3 regions of the Priestia filamentosa genome follow, and region 3 is predicted to be linked to each of the others. Evidence: riboswitches for the same ligand, from Rfam matches in the RefSeq annotation. Region 3 holds a riboswitch; each other region holds the start of a gene.
The links. A riboswitch is a leader RNA that binds a small molecule or an ion and turns the genes downstream of it on or off. The one in region 3 is predicted to bind cobalamin.

Region 1 (5,803 bases), 790 kb from region 3:
AAACTGAATAGTAAAAGAAAAGCGACACCTTTCATTAAACGAATACGAAAATCGTTACGCATATTTGCTGCACCTTCATAGATGAAATTAACAAGTTGTGACACGTTCATTCATCCCCCTTTTCTTTTAATCTATCCGTTATATTAATAACGTAACATAAAAAGATGAATTGTATGTAAAGCAGATATTAGAAATTAATTAACTTCTTGTTAAGAATAGATGTTTTTTATACCACAATAAAGTCTAAAAAAGCAACAGGTTATCCAATTTATTAGACGAAAGAAGAGTGAAAAAGTTTCTTTAAAGATGAAAAAATAAAAAACGAAGCCTAACTATTCGCAGTTTATGCGATTTTGCGTTAAAATAAAACTGGCTTTATGGAATTAAGCTTTTGCTAAAGGAGGTTTTAGAATGGAAGTCATTAAGGCAGAGGATGTTAAAAAACATCTTTCTACGTTTTTTCATAAAGAAGTTTACGTGCATTTAGAAACAACGAATGGAGCGTATGCTTCACATTTTAACGATAAAGCAATGAATGTTGGAGCATTTATTAGAAATGCGCGCGTAAACATTCAAACAGGTAAAATCATAGGGCAAGGTCCGTACAGAGTTGGTCTTCAAGTGAATGACGGCTGGGTTTATGCAGAAGGCCTTACACACTATGAAGTAGATGAAGAAGGGCGTCTTTTACTTGCAGGGCACGATGATCAAGGTCGATTAGCCGTTGCTCTTCAGCTAAGTGAAAAGCCGTTTACATAAGGAGCTGAAAGAAATGGAACGCTTATTAGTCATTTTTCCACATCCAGACGATGAAGCTTTTGGAGCAGCAGGAACGATTGCGCTCACAAAGCAAAGTGGTGGATATGTAGCATATGCATGCACAACTCTTGGAGAGATGGGACGCAACATGGGAAACCCTCCGTTTGCAAACCGTGAAACACTTCCAAAGATCCGAAAAGAAGAGTTAACAGAAGTTGGCGAAATCCTAGAGCTAGATGAGCTTCGTATGGTGGGCCTTCGTGATAAAACGCTTGAGTTTTTAGATGACGAAGTGTATGCAGACGTTATTGGCAACATTATTGACGAGATTAAGCCAACGACAATTATTACGCATTATCCTGGATATGCTGTTCATCCAGATCATAATGCAACAGGAGCGGCAACAGTAAGAGCGGTCAAGCGTCTTCGTCCAGAAGATCGTCCTCGCCTTCTTTGTCACGCTTTTTCTAAAGACCGCCTAGAAGCGATTGGTCATCCTGATGTTGTTCATGATGTAAGCAGTGTGAAAGATATCAAAATTGCAGCAATTAAAGCACACCGTTCTCAAACACAAGGAATGCTTGGAGCAATGGACTTTAACAATATCGAACAAAGTCCTGAAATTTTAAAAATGCTTGCTCGTGAAGAGTTTTGGACGTATTCTTTTGATGATGAAGGAAAGTAAAGAAGGAAGCAGATGTGGTGAACACATCTGCTTTTTTTGTGTTGTAATAGGTATATAAGGGAATGGAGTTGTGGAAAAGAGGAATGAAAAATCTTATATTATTAGCGCTGTGTCGCTGTTTTTAGCAGAAAATTTATTTGTGAAAAAACTTTTCAGACTGTAAGTCCCGGGTTTTTGATCTCATTTGAAGGGAAAAGAAAGTATTTTAGAATAGTAGAAGATATTATATTTCTGTTCTTGCTTTTTCGATAGTGAGAGGAATTGATGAGCGGAGTGTCTGCATGCTTGACAAAACAAATATAATGATCATTATATCCTCTTAAGCCTGCTTCTCATTATTCTGATTATCATGACTATATGTCATCTTATAAAAAAAGAAGCTTTTAAACAAAAAGCTTCTTTTTTTTATAAACTTGTTCTTCTCTCTGTACATAAAACATCAATAATAATAAGGGGAATGTGAAAATCTATGCACAAGAGTACATAAAGGAGGAAGGATATGAAAAAATGGTGTGGAATTTTGGTGATGTTGGTATTAATCATAACAAGGGCCGTTAACGTGTCAGCCGAGGGGGCGAGTACATTAGAAACAAAAATTGAACAAGTGTTACAACATAAAGATTTAAAGGGTGGGATAAGTTCAATTAGTATAAAAAAGGCCAAAAGCGGAGAAGTACTGTATGAAAAGAACAGCTCAGTTCGAATGAAAATTGCTTCTAATATGAAACTCTTTACAGGGGCAGCAGTGCTTGAAACATTAGGTGAGGAGTATAAATTTCACACAGAGCTTTGGCATGATGGAAAAGTGAAAAATGGTGTTTTAAAAGGGAATCTTTATTTAAAAGGAAAAGGAGATCCAACTCTTGGATTACAGGAGTTACAGCAGTTTTCAGCGTTATTACACGAAAAAGGAATCAAGAAAATTGCGGGAAATATTATTGGAGATGAAACGTGGTATGACGATGTTCGGCTTTCAGAAGATATGATTTGGAAAGACGAATCATATGCATATGGCGCTCAAATATCAGCGTTGACGTTCTCTCCTGATTATCGCTATGAAGCGGGAACAGTTATAGTGGAGACAACACCAACCAAAAATGGTAAGAAAGCTCACATCTCTATATCCCCTAAAACGGACTATGTGAGAGTGATGAATGAAACGAAAACAGGAAAAGGAGAAACAGATTTAGAAATTGTCAGAAAACGGAATGAAAATGTTATTGTAGTAAAGGGAATTATCAAGGAGGGAGAGGAATCTGATCAAACAGCCATTGCTGTCGAGGACCCTGCTTTGTATACGACTTCTTTATTTAAAGACGCTTTAGAGAAGAACGGAATAAAAGTAACAGGAAAAGTGAAGAAAGAAGAAACACCTCAAAAAGCTCAATTGATGGGAGTAAAGGAATCTCCGCCACTTGGGGAAATTTTTATTCCGTATATGAAACTGAGTAATAATACAATTGCAGAAATTTTTGTGAAAGAAATGGGAAAAGTACAGTACGGTGAAGGAAGCTTTGAAGCCGGTTTAACGTCTTTGGACCAAACACTTTCTGAGTTGGATGTCAATGTAGACAATATGATGATTCGGGATGGTTCAGGCCTATCACATGTGAGCGGAGTGCCAACAGACGAAATTTCTTCCCTTCTTTTTCATGCTAGGCAAAAACCTTGGTACGATAATTTTTACGAATCTTTACCTTTAGCAGGAGATCCAGATGAATTGATAGGGGGAACGCTCGATGAACGGATGAGAGGGACTGCTGCAGAAGGAAATGTAAGAGCCAAAACAGGATCTATTACAGGTGCTAGCTCTCTTTCAGGATATGTAACAACAGAAGCTGGAGAGGAACTTATTTTCTCAATCGTTTTTAATGCTTTTCTAGCAGAAGATGTAAAAGATATTGAAGACAAAATTGCGGTTATTTTAGCTTCTTTAAAATAATAAAAAATTAGATCAAAAATGAATAATCTGAAAAATAGTCTTGCACAAAGGGGAAAATCGCGTTATTCTTATTAACAATTCCTCAGTCGAGGAGACTAATTTTATAATGTCCATGCAAGAGGTGCTGTACATACGCTGCAGCTTAAAAGGGAAGAGCGGTGAGAAGCCGCCACGGTCGCGCCACTGTGAAGGGGAGTTTCTATCATAGCCACTGCGAAAGCGGGAAGGGATAGAAGAACGATGAACCTAAGTCAGGAGACCTGCCACTTGTTTGCGCTTTATACCTACGCGTTCATAGGGAGGAGTGAAGGTTTATGTTGAATAGATGGATCCGTTTCAACAGTTCTTAAAGTCGCCTTCTAACTCTCTTTTTTGAAAAAAAGGGAGTTTTTTTGATAGCTAAAAAGACAATAGAGACGGAGGAGAAAACATGACAGTATACAGTTCAAATATCGGATATCCAAGAATCGGAGAAAAAAGAGAGTGGAAGAACGCGCTAGAGAGTTTTTGGGAAGGAACGCTTGAAGAAAAAGAGTTTAAAGAAGAACTAGATCGCTTATTTTTAGAAGGAATTCGCGTGCAAAAGGAAGCGGGAATTACGCATATTCCTGTTGGTGATTTTAGTTTGTATGATCATGTCTTAGATTTATTATGGACGTTTGATCTTGTGCCAGATCGGTTCAAAAATGTAAATAAAACACCACTTGAAACGTATTACAGCATGGCTCGTGGAACAGACGGGTCGGAAGCAATGACAATGACAAAATGGTTCAATACGAACTATCACTATATTGTGCCGGAGTTTGAGAATGTTACGCCTTCTTTAAAAGAAAATCGATTTTTAGATTATTGGAAAAAAGCAAAACAGAAGCTTGGTGTAAATGGAAAAGTAACTCTTGTAGGGCCAGCAACGCTCGTTCTTCTTGGGAAAGGATATAAAGAAACAGAAAAAGCATCGTGGATTCAGCGTCTTATCCCGCTTTATCAACAGCTTTTGCAACAATTAGATGCAGAAGGAGTAGAGTGGGTCAGCTTAGAAGAACCAATTTTTACATCCCCATTAGATCAGGAAGTATGGAAAGTGATTGAAAACGGCTATGCTGAAATAGCGAAGAGCTGCAAAAATACGAAGTTGCTTCTTCAAACATACTATGAAGCTGTTTCTGATTATAAAAAGGTTCTATCCCTCCCTGTAGATGGTTTTGGACTTGATTTTATTCATGATAAAGGGGAAACAAAAGAACAGCTGAAAAAATGGGGCTTTCCAAAAGGAAAAGTATTAGCAGCAGGAGTTATTGACGGACGAAATGTATGGAAGGCTAATTTAACAGAAACGAGTGCTGAAGTTAAAGAGCTTCTGAATTTAATCGATGGGGACCTCTGGGTACAGCCTTCATCAAGCTTACTACATGTTCCTGTTACAGCCGAGAATGAAAGTCTTCCGAGCTTTTTAGAAGGAGCGCTAAGTTTCGCTAAGGAAAAGTTAGGAGAACTAAAAGCATTAGAAAGCGGAATTGAGAACAATACATCGTTTAAAGATTATGATAAAAGCTTTGAAGCTTTCGTTGCAGCACCATTGCGTCATAATCATAAAGTTCAAGAAGAAATTAAGGAGCTTGCACAACTTAAGGCAACGCGTCCACCGTATGAGTTAAGAGCGAAGAAACAGCAGGAAAAGTTAAAGCTACCGCTTTTACCAACAACAACGATTGGAAGTATGCCTCAAACAAAAGAAGTGCGAAGAACACGTTTAAAATGGCGGAAGAAACAAATTACAGACGCACAATATGAGCAGTTTATTCAAGAAATGACCTCCCGCTGGATCGATATTCAAGAGGACCTTGGATTAGACGTTCTCGTGCACGGAGAGTTTGAGCGTACAGATATGGTCGAATATTTCGGTGAAAAGCTGGACGGTATGGAAGTAACAAAGTTTGGCTGGGTGCAGTCTTACGGTTCACGTTGCGTAAAACCACCTCTTATTTACGGAGATGTATCACTTAAAGAGCCAATGACGGTGAAAGAAAGCGTATATGCTCAAAGTTTAACAAATAAGCCTGTAAAAGGGATGCTAACAGGTCCTGTTACCATTTTAAACTGGTCTTTCCCTCGTCATGACGAGTCAAAAGAAGTGGTGATGAATCAAATCGGTCTTGCTATCCGTCAGGAAGTATTAGCATTAGAAGACGCAGGAATAGCTATTATTCAGATTGATGAACCTGCCCTTCGAGAAGGCCTTCCATTGCGAGAAGAAGAGAAGGAAGGGTATCTAAAAGCTGCTGCATATGCATTCAGACTTTCTGCTTACGGGGTGAAAGATGAAACGCAAATTCATACTCATATGTGTTATTCTAATTTTAATGAAATTATGAATACAATTGATGACCTTGATGCAGATGTGATTTCAATTGAAACAT
Region 2 (5,803 bases), 910 kb from region 3:
GTCCCAATTATCCTCCGCAAGAACATCATCAATATTTTCCACGCTTCTTACCTTTACTTTTATCCCTTCTTTTAATAGTGAGCTTTGAATCGTTTCAGCCATTACCGTCAACTCTGGTCGTTGAGGGAAAGTCAGCATTGTTAGTTGCAAAGGCTCTCCACCCTTAGTCCATACTCCATCCTCTTTCGTATAGCCTCCTTGTTTCATTAACGAATCAAAAGACTGATTTTCTTGGCTCTGCTTTACTTTTCCAAAAGACAATACTTCTGGAAATGGGCCGTTTCCTTTCGTTCCTTCATTTTTCATAATAGACGTTAAGATCTCTTCTCTCGGTAAGACTTTATCAATTGCTTGTCGAACGGAAAGATTTGTTACGCGAGCTGAGCTCATATTGAACATCATCATATGCGTTCGAAGTGAAGGAGCAGTTAAGACATTGATATTGTCGCTGTTTTTCAGCACGCTAATTTGATCTGTTGAAATATCAACAGCACCGTCAACATCTCCTGATTGTAAAGCCATAAGTCTCGTATTTCCATCTGATATGAATTTTATATCAATCTCTTTAACCCTTGCTTTCTGTCCCCAGTATTCCTCATTTCTCTTCATAATCAGCGATTCGTCTTTGTTAAATTTCTCAAATTTAAAAGCTCCTGTAAGGGCAGGATATTCCTCTTTTTCATCTAATGTAGAGACCTCTGCAATAATTGTAGATGGATCAGCTAGATGTGAAATTAAAGCTTCGTTTGGTTGTTTTGTAACAATCTCAATTTTGTGATCATCGATAACACGGATAGTTTCCAAGTTTAGTAAATCTTTAACCTTTGAATCTTTTTCATTTGAACGTAGAAGCGATTTTTTTACACTTTCAGCACTCATTTTCTCTCCATTATGAAAGCTTACATTTTTCTTTAATGTGAAGGTCCACGTTTTGCGATCTTTTCTTTCCCAGCTGCTTGCTAACCAAGGTTCTGGTTTTAAATCTTCATTGAGTTTTACAAGTGTTTCACCTGCACCAGATCGCATTACTTCCCAGCTATCGCTGCCGTGTGGATCAAGGCTCTTTGGGCTCCATGGAAATGCAAAAGATAATTTTTTTGAGTCTGACTCTGCCCTATCTTGTCCTTCTGAACAGCCTGCTACAGCTAGAAAAATAAAAAATAATAGAGCTAAAATAACCGAATAACTGCGTGCTTTTTTCATTTTCTTCTCTCTCCTTTTATTGATCTAGGCTAAAAAAATAAGCATGTCTCCCCTTTCAAAGGTTAGACATGCTTTTATATTCATAAAGTTTAAGAAAACAGGCATTCTAACCACCTCCCTAAACTCCCGTAGGTCGAACAGCGATGTTAAAACAGGCAGGTCTCCTGACTTAGGAAAAGAGCCTTTTACCTTCCCGAACTTTTGTTCAGTGGTCTATTTAAAGCTCCTATACTCCATTCACAGTGGCGGGTCCGTGTCGAAATTTCATCGACTTCCCTTTTAAGCAAGCAAACTATGCTTTACACCTATTTCCAAACTTTATAAAATTTTTATTTTTTGTACTTTTTAAAGCCTGACATTCTACTAATTACAAATGCAGTTCTTCTATATTATAAAGCAAATGTATCCAATTGCAATATGAAGAGAAAGAGAATAAACTGCTCTTCTCTTTATTGTAAGGGTATAAATTCAACAAGGAAAACAAATTAGGTAAAAGGGACTATATTGCTCCCCTTCAAATTCTTTAAAACAAGCTATATTCCCCTAAACATGACACCTTATCGTCACTTTGATATTTTTGCCTTTTTCGGTGAGAATAGTCATATTTACTCAAAACAGACTTTACTCCTAGTCATTTTTACTTTACAATAATAGTCCGAATAGTTAAATTATTTTCTCATAGAATAAGAGAAATAATTCACTTCATCAGCGCTTATAGCGTAAAAAAAACAAGGGAGAGATTTGGTGGACATTGGTTCTTATATTACACTGGGCATTTACTTTTTAGGGATGCTCGCAATAGGTTGGTATGCATATAAAAAATCAACAGATGATATATCGGGGTACATGTTAGGAGGACGCGGACTTGGTCCTGCAGTTACTGCTCTTTCAGCAGGAGCATCTGACATGAGCGGATGGATGCTTATGGGGCTTCCTGGTGCATTGTATACAACAGGACTATCTGGAGTATGGCTTGCTGTCGGATTATCCATTGGAGCCTATTTAAATTATTTACTTGTAGCTCCACGGCTTCGAACATACACATATGTTGCTGACGACTCCATTACGATTCCTGACTATTTTGAAAACCGATTTGAAGATAAAAGCCGTATGCTACGATTAGTATCAGCACTTGTTATTTTAGTTTTCTTTACTCTTTATACTTCATCTGGATTAGTATCCGGTGGAAGATTATTTGAATCTGCTTTTGGGTTAGACTACAGATATGGAATGTTTCTTATCGCTATTGTTGTTGTTGCATATACCCTCTTCGGTGGCTTTCTAGCTGTAAGTTTAACAGATTTTGTGCAAGGTATTATTATGTTTCTTGCTCTTATTCTAGTACCAGTTGTTGTGCTATTCGACTTAGGTGGACCAACGAATGTATTTGATACCATCAAAAGCATTGATGCAACACATTTGGACCTTTTCAAAGGAACAACAGTTATTGGCCTCCTCTCACTTCTTGCCTGGGGATTAGGCTATTTCGGCCAACCCCATATTATTGTTCGTTTTATGGCTATTAGTTCTATAAAAGAATTAAAACCAGCTCGACGTATTGGAATGGGCTGGATGATTATTGCGATTATTGGAGCCTGCTTAACAGGACTATTTGGATTAGCCTATGTTACAGAAAATAACATAACGTTGAATGATCCTGAAACGATTTTTATTCTGTTATCTGACATTTTATTCAACTCTTATATTACAGGATTTTTACTAGCCGCTATTTTAGCCGCTATTATGAGCACAATTTCATCTCAGCTTCTTGTAACATCAAGTGCAGCAACAGAGGACTTTTATAAAACATTCTTCCGTAGAGATGCCTCTGATAAAGAACTTGTTACAGTTGGGCGACTCGCTGTTTTAGTTGTTGCCGTGATTGCCGTTATGCTCTCATACACACCAAATAGTACTATCTTAGATCTTGTTGGTTATGCATGGGCTGGTTTCGGTTCAGCATTTGGTCCTGCTATTCTTTTGAGTCTATTCTGGAGACGTATGACAAAGTGGGGTGCGCTTTCCGGCATTATTGTAGGTACTGTTGTTGTGCTTACTTGGGTGCAAACAGGGATGTCTGATTTTATGTATGAAATGATTCCAGGCTTCTTTGCAAGCTTACTTGCCGTTGTAGTTGTAAGTTTCTTTACGACAACTCCTTCTCAAAGTGTTCAAAACACGTTTAGTAAAATGGAAGAAGTCTTAAAAGACAGCCACAAATAATGTACGCTTCATTTATATTTAAAAACTCCTTTTGCTTTCAAAGGGAGTTTTTTTCTTTTCATCTTCAATTAAATATTCAAAATCGCTAATACAGCTTTAAAATTAAACATGAAAAGCATATAATATTAAGAGATAGGTTTAACACGATACACGTTCGGAAATGCACAGCAGTTTTTAAATATTCCTTTTAATATTTTCTGTAGTTTCCCATAATAGCGGGTTAAACAAGAGTACACTATATTTTTTATGGGAGATGTAAACAATGACTGGATTAGCAAAACTCTGGGAAAACCGCGGTTTTAGACGCTTCTTGATTTTCCTCATTTTAGCGCTTGCTCTTTTCGCTCTAAAAAGCATGATCAATTTTATTTTGTTAACGTTTATTTTCACTTTTTTGATGGATAGAGTGCAAACGTTTGTCACAAAATGGGTGCATAAATGGGTACCCATCAGCCAAAAGCTCATCGTGCTTATTCTTTACGTTTTACTTGTCACTGGACTTATTGTAGGTGGTTTTAGATTTTATCCAGTTATTAAAACACAAGTTGAAGAGCTTGTAAAACAAATTAAGTCATTTTATCTGAATCCAGAAGATATTCCTTTCTTCTCCTTTATCTCAAATACGTTTGATAGCGTAAATTTAAATACTTATATTGAACAAGGATTTAATTTTTTATACAAATACTTAACAGACCTTAGTATCCTAAGTGTCCAAATCTTTTTGTCTTTAATTTTAAGCATGTTCTTCCTTATGGAAAAACAAAGACTTATTATGTTCAGCCAAAAGTTTCAGCAAAGTAAGCTGTCTGCTTTTTATACAGAGATTGCTTTCTTCGGTCGTAAATTCGTTAGGACATTTGGAAAAGTCATTGAAGCTCAGTTTATTATTGCTCTTGTAAACTGTGTTCTTACAACAATCGGCCTTTGGTTTTTTGATTTTCCACAGCTGTTCGGGCTAGCGATTTTAATTTTCTTCCTCGGTCTTATTCCGGTTGCTGGGGTTATCCTCTCGCTTATCCCACTTTCCATCATTGGATATACAATTGGTGGATTTACAATGATTCTATACTTACTGATTATGATTATGGTTATTCATGCTATTGAAGCTTACCTTCTAAATCCAAAACTTATGTCAGCCAAAACAGAGCTTCCGGTTTTTTTCACCTTTATTGTACTCATTTTTTCAGAACACTTTTTCGGAGTATGGGGATTAATTGTCGGAATACCTGTCTTTGTATTTTTACTTGATGTATTAGGGGTTACAAACAATAAAGAAGAAAAAGCTTAACATGAAAAAAGCTCTTGAGAAGATTTCTTCAAGAGCTTTTTTGATTTGAATATCCATTTTTTCGATTTTCTCTAATAAAAAAATCCCACATGATTTTACTTGCATGAGGTCCTTCAGAATCTGTAAAGCTTCCATTGTCATTTCCTCCTGACCATGCATGCCCCATGTTTAATACCGTATATTTCTCAACAATAGATTCCCCCCGTTTGTTTCGATACAAGTCATGCGTATATTCTTTTCCATTTCTCACTTTTCCTTTTATTGTTTCATTTACTCCATGACAAATCCATCCTGCATTATGCCTTTCCACTAGATCATTTGTAACGATCCATTGGGAAACAACTTGCTCTCCGTTAATTGGTGCAACTGTTGTATCAGAGGTTCCATGAAAAACAATAGTGGGAATAACTCTTGCCCTTTCTCCCATTTCTTTATATGCTAAGTAACCTTGTTCAAACGGATTTGGTCCTCCATTGTTCATAACATTTAAAGCATCAAAAACACTTGTAGCTCCTTTATATTCTAATCCTGCTCCAACTCCAAGTCCTGAAAAAACTTCCGGATAAGCTGCAGCCATAATAATACTCATTGCTCCTCCAGCTGACATTCCTGCAATAAACACTTTATGATTATCAATTGTGTATGCTTCTTTTATTTCTTCAATCATTCCGGCAATGGCTGCAGGTTCTCCTCTACCACGCGCTTGATGAAGAGGTTCAAACCAATTCCAACACTTGTTTGGATTACTTTTAGCATCTTGTTCTGGATAGAGGACAAGAAAATTGTGTTCTTCCGCTAGCATATTCATCTCAGTACCAATCGCAAAGTCCGTTGCACACTGGGTACAGCCATGAAGCATAACAAGTAATGGAGATGCTTTTTCTTTGTCATACGTACTTGGAACATAAAGCTTGTAGCTTTTTCCTCCATACTCCCCTTCCTTAAACGTTTCTCTTGTTTCAAAATTACAGTCACTTGATGCAGAAGGACTACCAAACAGTGGACAAAGTGCGAGAGAGAAAAATGCTTGCAAGGCTTTTAACACTCTTTTTTCCTCCTTTTATGAAAACGATTGCAAAAATATGAAAG
Region 3 (5,803 bases):
ACTTCCTTGAAGAAAAGTATCCAGCATACGGAAACTTAGTTCCGCGTGATATCGCAACTCGTGAGATTTTTGATGTTTGCGTTAATCAAAAATTGGGTATTAACGGAGAGAACATGGTATATCTTGATCTTTCTCATAAAGATGCGAAAGAACTAGATATTAAGCTTGGTGGAATTATTGAGATTTATGAAAAATTCATGGGTGACGATCCGCGTAAAGTACCAATGAAGATCTTCCCTGCCGTTCACTATTCAATGGGTGGCCTTTGGGTTGATTATGATCAAATGACAAATATTCCTGGTCTTTTCGCAGCTGGTGAATGTGATTATTCTCAGCACGGTGGAAACCGCTTAGGTGCAAACTCTCTACTTTCAGCTATTTACGGTGGTATGGTTGCAGGACCAAACGCAGTAAAATATATTGAAGGTCTTAATAAATGGACAGATTCTATAGAGTCTTCACTTTATGATAAACATGTAAAAGAGCAAGAACAAAAATGGCAAAACATTCTTTCTCTAGATGGAAAAGAAAACGCTTATGTCCTTCATAGAGAACTTGGAGAATGGATGACTGATAACGTAACAGTTGTACGTTATAATGATAAATTGTTAAAAACAGATGATAAAATTCAAGAGCTTCTTGAGCGCTATCAGAATATTAATATTAACGATACAGCAAAATGGAGTAACCAAGGAGCGGCATTTACGCGTCAGCTAGCAAATATGCTTCAACTTGCTCGTGTTATTACACTTGGTGCTTATAACCGTAATGAAAGTCGCGGAGCACATTACAAACCAGATTTCCCAGAACGTAATGATGAAGAATTCCTAAAAACAACGATGGCAACTTTTGTAGATCGTGAGTCAGCACCTAACTTTTCTTATGAAGATGTAGATGTTTCATTAATCAAGCCGCGTAAACGTGATTATTCACAGAAGAAAGATAGTGGATCAGCATCCTCTAAAAAAAAAGAGGGGGTTAGTGAGAAATGACTGAGACAAAAACAAAAACCATTAAGTTGATTATTACACGCCAAGATTCACCGGAAACAGCTCCATATGATGAGGAATTTGAGATTGAATATCGTCCAAATATGAACGTTATTTCAGCTCTAATGGAAATTCGTCGAAATCCAGTAAATTCAAAAGGTGAGCATACAACACCAATTAACTGGGATATGAACTGTTTAGAAGAAGTTTGTGGAGCATGCTCAATGGTTATTAACGGACGCCCTCGTCAATCTTGTACAGCGTTAGTTGATAAACTTGAACAACCGATTCGACTCAAGCCAATGAAAACTTTCCCTATTGTGAGGGATCTACAAGTCGACCGTAGCCGCATGTTTGATTCATTGAAAAAAGTAAAAGCATGGGTACCGATTGATGGAACTTACGATTTAGGGCCGGGACCACGTATGCCAGAGAAGAAACGCCAATGGGCATACGAGCTCTCAAAATGTATGACTTGTGGAGTATGCTTAGAAGCTTGTCCAAATGTAAACAGTAAATCAAATTTCATTGGACCTGCTCCATTATCACAAGTTCGCTTATTCAATGCACATCCGACTGGAGCAATGAATAAACATGAACGACTTGATGCTCTAATGGAAGATGGAGGACTTTCAAATTGCGGTAACTCACAAAACTGCGTAAAATCTTGTCCAAAAGGTATTCCATTAACAACATCAATTGCTGCTTTAAACAGAGACACTACTCTTCGCTCTTTCCGAAAGTTTTTTGGAAGTGATGCAGAATAAAAAAGAAACCTCTCCAGTATGGAGAGGTTTCTTTTCATCAAAGGAGGAAGATGAATGAAAAAGCCGGATTATATTAACAATATAGAGACTTGGAAGCACGATTTTACCTTTAATAGAGAGATTCGAGTTCGCTTTTGTGAGACAGATATGTTTGGTCACATGAATAATACCGTTCCTTTCCTTTATTTTGAAGAAGCCCGAACAGCTTTTTTTCAGCATATTGGTTTTATGGAAATATGGAAGAAGTCTGATAGTGAAACAATGCCCGTTGTTGCTGATTTACAGTGTGATTTTGTTCAGCAAGTCTTCTTTGGAGAAGTGCTTAGAGTAAAAACGAAAATTGAGCATACTGGACGTTCATCTGTTGATTTACACTATGTGGGGATAAATGAAAAAGAGGAAATTTGTTTCACAGGACGAGGCGCTCTTGTACAGGTCTCCAAAAGAACGGGTAAATCTGTTCCATGGACAGAGGAGCAACTTGAAAAATTAAAGCCTTATCAATCGAAAAAAAGTGAATAAAATATAGCATAACTTGCGAATTCTAGGAACCGCTTTATCCTTTTTTACATAGTATATCGTGACTAACTTACACCCATCCGATAGTTCGACTCTGGATCAGGCAAGGAGGGTTACATTGAAGGATAAAGAATTTCCACCTAAACCGTTACTTACAAAGAGAGAACGAGAGGTTTTTGAACTTCTAGTACAGGACAAAACAACGAAAGAGATCGCAAGTGAGCTGTTTATTAGTGAAAAGACGGTTCGCAATCATATTTCTAACGCAATGCAAAAGCTTGGCGTTAAAGGGCGTTCTCAAGCTGTCGTTGAACTTCTTCGCATGGGAGAACTCGAGTTATAACATGTGGCCGACTATCAGTAAAAGATAGTCGGTTTTGTTTTCTAGCGAAATGAAAGATTATTACAGTCAAAAAAGGGAAGTAGAAAAATAAAGAAATATAGGGGGAGAAAGAAATGTACAATAAAATTCTTGCAGCCGTAGATGGCTCAAAACAGGCCAAAGAAGCTCTTGGGAAAGCTTTTTCCATTGCTTCTTGTTATCGTACACCACTGCAAATTCTTCACGTGAAAGAAGGAGATGATAAAACTAAAACATCTTGGCATAAACGCTCTAATTTAAACAAGCTAGAAGACAGGCAAGAATTTCTTCGTGAAATTGATACTATGGCCGTAAAGTATAACATTACTCATAAGGTTCATTTTAGAGTTGGAAATCCTGCTGAAGAAATTATTCGTTATGCAAATGAGAACGATATTGAACTTATTGTGGTAGGAAGTAGAGGATTTAATAGATTTCAAAAAGTAGTGCTTGGTAGTGTTAGTTCTAGAATAATAGAAAAGGCCTCCTGCTCCGTTCTCCTTGTGAAATAAGAGAAGGGATGAGGCTTCTCCTATTCTTCAATTGAATTCTTTATTGAAAAATGAGCCAACATCCTCTATCATTGTAGTTAATTAGAAAACTCATATAAGAAAAAATTTTTACATAAATCAAAAAAGTAGCAGATAGAGAACTATCCTAGCATACTGCACATAAGGGAGGTCATCATCACAGCTAAATTTGTTTAGGGTGAGATAGTGATTCCACTATGTATGTTTTGCTAGGGAGAGTTCTTCTTTCATTTTAAAGACAATTTCATATTGTAAACAGGAAGGTACATAGCTTTAAAGCCTATGTTGAAAAGGGAAGCCAGTGAAAATCTGGCACGGTGCCCGCCACTGTAAAAGGGAGTTCTATTACAACGTGTCACTGAATTTTTTTGGGAAGACGTAGTAGAACGATTACCTTGAGTCAGGAGACCTGCCTTAACTGTTTGCTTCATTTGAAACCTACGGGACATAGGAAGAAGTGCTAATCCATTGTGCAAACTCGTGTACAGGTGTGCATTTTACATCTCTTTCTCGTAGAGGTGTTTTTTTTATGCGTTTTTTGAGAAAACGATTTTAACGAGGGAGTTGGTATGGATGACAACGTGGAATTTAAATGAAACAAAGCATCATCTCTTAATTTGTAATGGTGGAACTTGTATGAAAAAGGGCGGAGAAGAAGTAACGGTTGCTGTTCGAGATGAAATTGAAAAGCTTGGGGCAGATGCTCAAATTCATACAACAAGAACGCGATGTAATGGACGATGTAAAGACGGATGTGTAGCAATTGTATACCCTGAAGGAGTTTGGTATAAAGAAATGACACCAGAGCTTGGAAGAGAGATGGTAAGAGAGCATCTCTTAAATGGGAATAAGCTTGAAAACTCTATCATCTACACATATGAGGAAGGATTTAAAGCTCCTGAAAATTCCTCATCGCCAAAAGGAATTTCAAAAGAGAAAGTGAAATAACTGTTTTCGAAAGAATCGCATCATTCGAAAAACTTGTGGTAGGAGGAAAAAATATGAGTGGTAAATTGCTTATTGTCGGATTTGGTCCAGGAAATTTTGAACATATTACAGAACGAGCGAAAGAGGCACTTCAAGAAAGTGACATGATTATTGGCTACAAAACATATGTGGAACTTATCCAAGGATTATTGTCAAATCAACAGGTTATTAGTACTGGAATGACTGAGGAAGTGACAAGAGCCCAAGAAGCAGTAAAGCAAGCTGAGCAAGGGAAAAAAGTAGCTGTGATCTCAAGCGGAGATGCAGGAGTATATGGAATGGCTGGTCTTGTGTATGAAGTGCTTGTTGAAAAAGGTTGGTCAAGAAAAGACGGAGTGGAAATTGAAATTATTCCTGGTATCTCCGCTATTAACTCTTGTGCTTCATTATTAGGAGCTCCTGTTATGCATGATGCGTGCACAATAAGTCTAAGCGATCATTTAACACCATGGACACTTATTGAAAAAAGGATTGAAGCTGCGGCATCTGCTGATTTTGTTATTGCTCTTTATAATCCGAAAAGTGGAAGAAGAACCCGTCAAATTGCTGAAGCTCAGCGTATCCTGCTTCAATATAGATCACCAGATACTCCTGTTGGCCTTGTGAAAAGCGCGTATCGGGACCGTCAGAATATCGTAATTACCAATTTAAAAGAAATGCTTGAACATGAAATTGGAATGCTAACAACTGTTATTATTGGAAATTCTTCAACATTTCTCTATGATGATTTAATGATTACCCCACGCGGCTATCAACGTAAATATACGCTAAATGAAACAAAACAGCCGCTAAAACCGCATCAACGTTTGAAAAAAGAGGCAGAGCCATGGGCACTTTCACAAGAAGAAGCAGCACCAGCAGTGGAAGAGAAGGAAGCAGAAAAAGTTGAGAAAGTTAAAGAAGTAGAGAAAATTTCTTCAAGGGAGATTGCGGAGAAAGCTCTTAGCCTTGTGACAGGAAAAGAGGAGCAAACAACATTTGAAAAAGTAACGGCTAAGATGGAATCCATCTTCGAACTTGCTGTAAGCCCAGGACTTGTAAGTAAAAAGTTTACACCAGTTCAGCTCACTACAATTGCTGAAGTTGCAGGCGAAAAAGGGTCAATTGAATATACACCAGATCATCAAATTCGTCTTGAAGTACCAACTGCTGAACCAGAAAAAGTAACAAAGCGACTTAGCGAAGTAGGTCTACTCCTTGCTCCTGTTGGAGACGTTTTAACCATGAAGGCGTGTGACTTCTGCGATGGGGAGAAAAAAGATTCCATTCCATATGCAGAAGAACTGCAAGAAAGACTTGGCGGAGTGAACATGCCAAAAGTTACAAAAATCGGGTTCAACGGCTGTGGTATGGCTTGCTACAGAGCTGTACAAGATGACATCGGAATTGTATATCGAAAAGGAAAGTTTGATTTGTTTCTTGGAGCGAAAACAGTAGGCCGATCAGCACATTCTGGACAGCCTGTTGCGGAAGGAATTTCTCCTGAAAAGATTGTTGATGTTGTTGAAGGGATTGTTGATGAGTATAAAGAAAAGGGTCATCCTAATGAGTCGTTCTTTAAATTCTTTAAACGTGTAAAAGAAGTAGGTGGTTTTATTTACCAAGATGTAACACCCAAAATTAAAATTGAGCCAGCTCCTTGTGGAGACT

Region 1: linked by a shared signal. The riboswitch ahead of metE (5-methyltetrahydropteroyltriglutamate--homocysteine S-methyltransferase) and the one ahead of B9N79_RS01040 ((2Fe-2S) ferredoxin domain-containing protein) in region 3 are both predicted to bind cobalamin.
Region 2: linked by a shared signal. The riboswitch ahead of B9N79_RS05675 (ABC transporter substrate-binding protein) and the one ahead of B9N79_RS01040 ((2Fe-2S) ferredoxin domain-containing protein) in region 3 are both predicted to bind cobalamin.

What each region holds. Positions count from the first base shown of each region.
Region 1 is NZ_FXAJ01000001.1:973,815-979,617, forward strand. Features, by position in the region: gene B9N79_RS05120 (hypothetical protein) at 1-110, opposite strand, end outside; gene B9N79_RS05125 (YojF family protein) at 412-759, shown strand; gene bshB2 (bacillithiol biosynthesis deacetylase BshB2) at 773-1,444, shown strand; gene dacB (D-alanyl-D-alanine carboxypeptidase/D-alanyl-D-alanine endopeptidase) at 1,944-3,386, shown strand; cobalamin riboswitch at 3,489-3,668, shown strand; gene metE (5-methyltetrahydropteroyltriglutamate--homocysteine S-methyltransferase) at 3,817-5,803, shown strand, end outside.
Region 2 is NZ_FXAJ01000001.1:1,093,368-1,099,170, reverse strand. Features, by position in the region: gene B9N79_RS05675 (ABC transporter substrate-binding protein) at 1-1,203, opposite strand, end outside; cobalamin riboswitch at 1,341-1,527, opposite strand; gene putP (sodium/proline symporter PutP) at 1,993-3,426, shown strand; gene B9N79_RS05665 (AI-2E family transporter) at 3,689-4,714, shown strand; gene B9N79_RS05660 (extracellular catalytic domain type 1 short-chain-length polyhydroxyalkanoate depolymerase) at 4,743-5,759, opposite strand.
Region 3 is NZ_FXAJ01000001.1:186,243-192,045, forward strand. Features, by position in the region: gene sdhA (succinate dehydrogenase flavoprotein subunit) at 1-992, shown strand, start outside; gene sdhB (succinate dehydrogenase iron-sulfur subunit) at 989-1,756, shown strand; gene B9N79_RS01025 (acyl-CoA thioesterase) at 1,811-2,278, shown strand; gene gerE (spore germination transcription factor GerE) at 2,394-2,618, shown strand; gene B9N79_RS01035 (universal stress protein) at 2,732-3,148, shown strand; cobalamin riboswitch at 3,411-3,597, shown strand; gene B9N79_RS01040 ((2Fe-2S) ferredoxin domain-containing protein) at 3,740-4,114, shown strand; gene cobJ (precorrin-3B C(17)-methyltransferase) at 4,168-5,803, shown strand, end outside.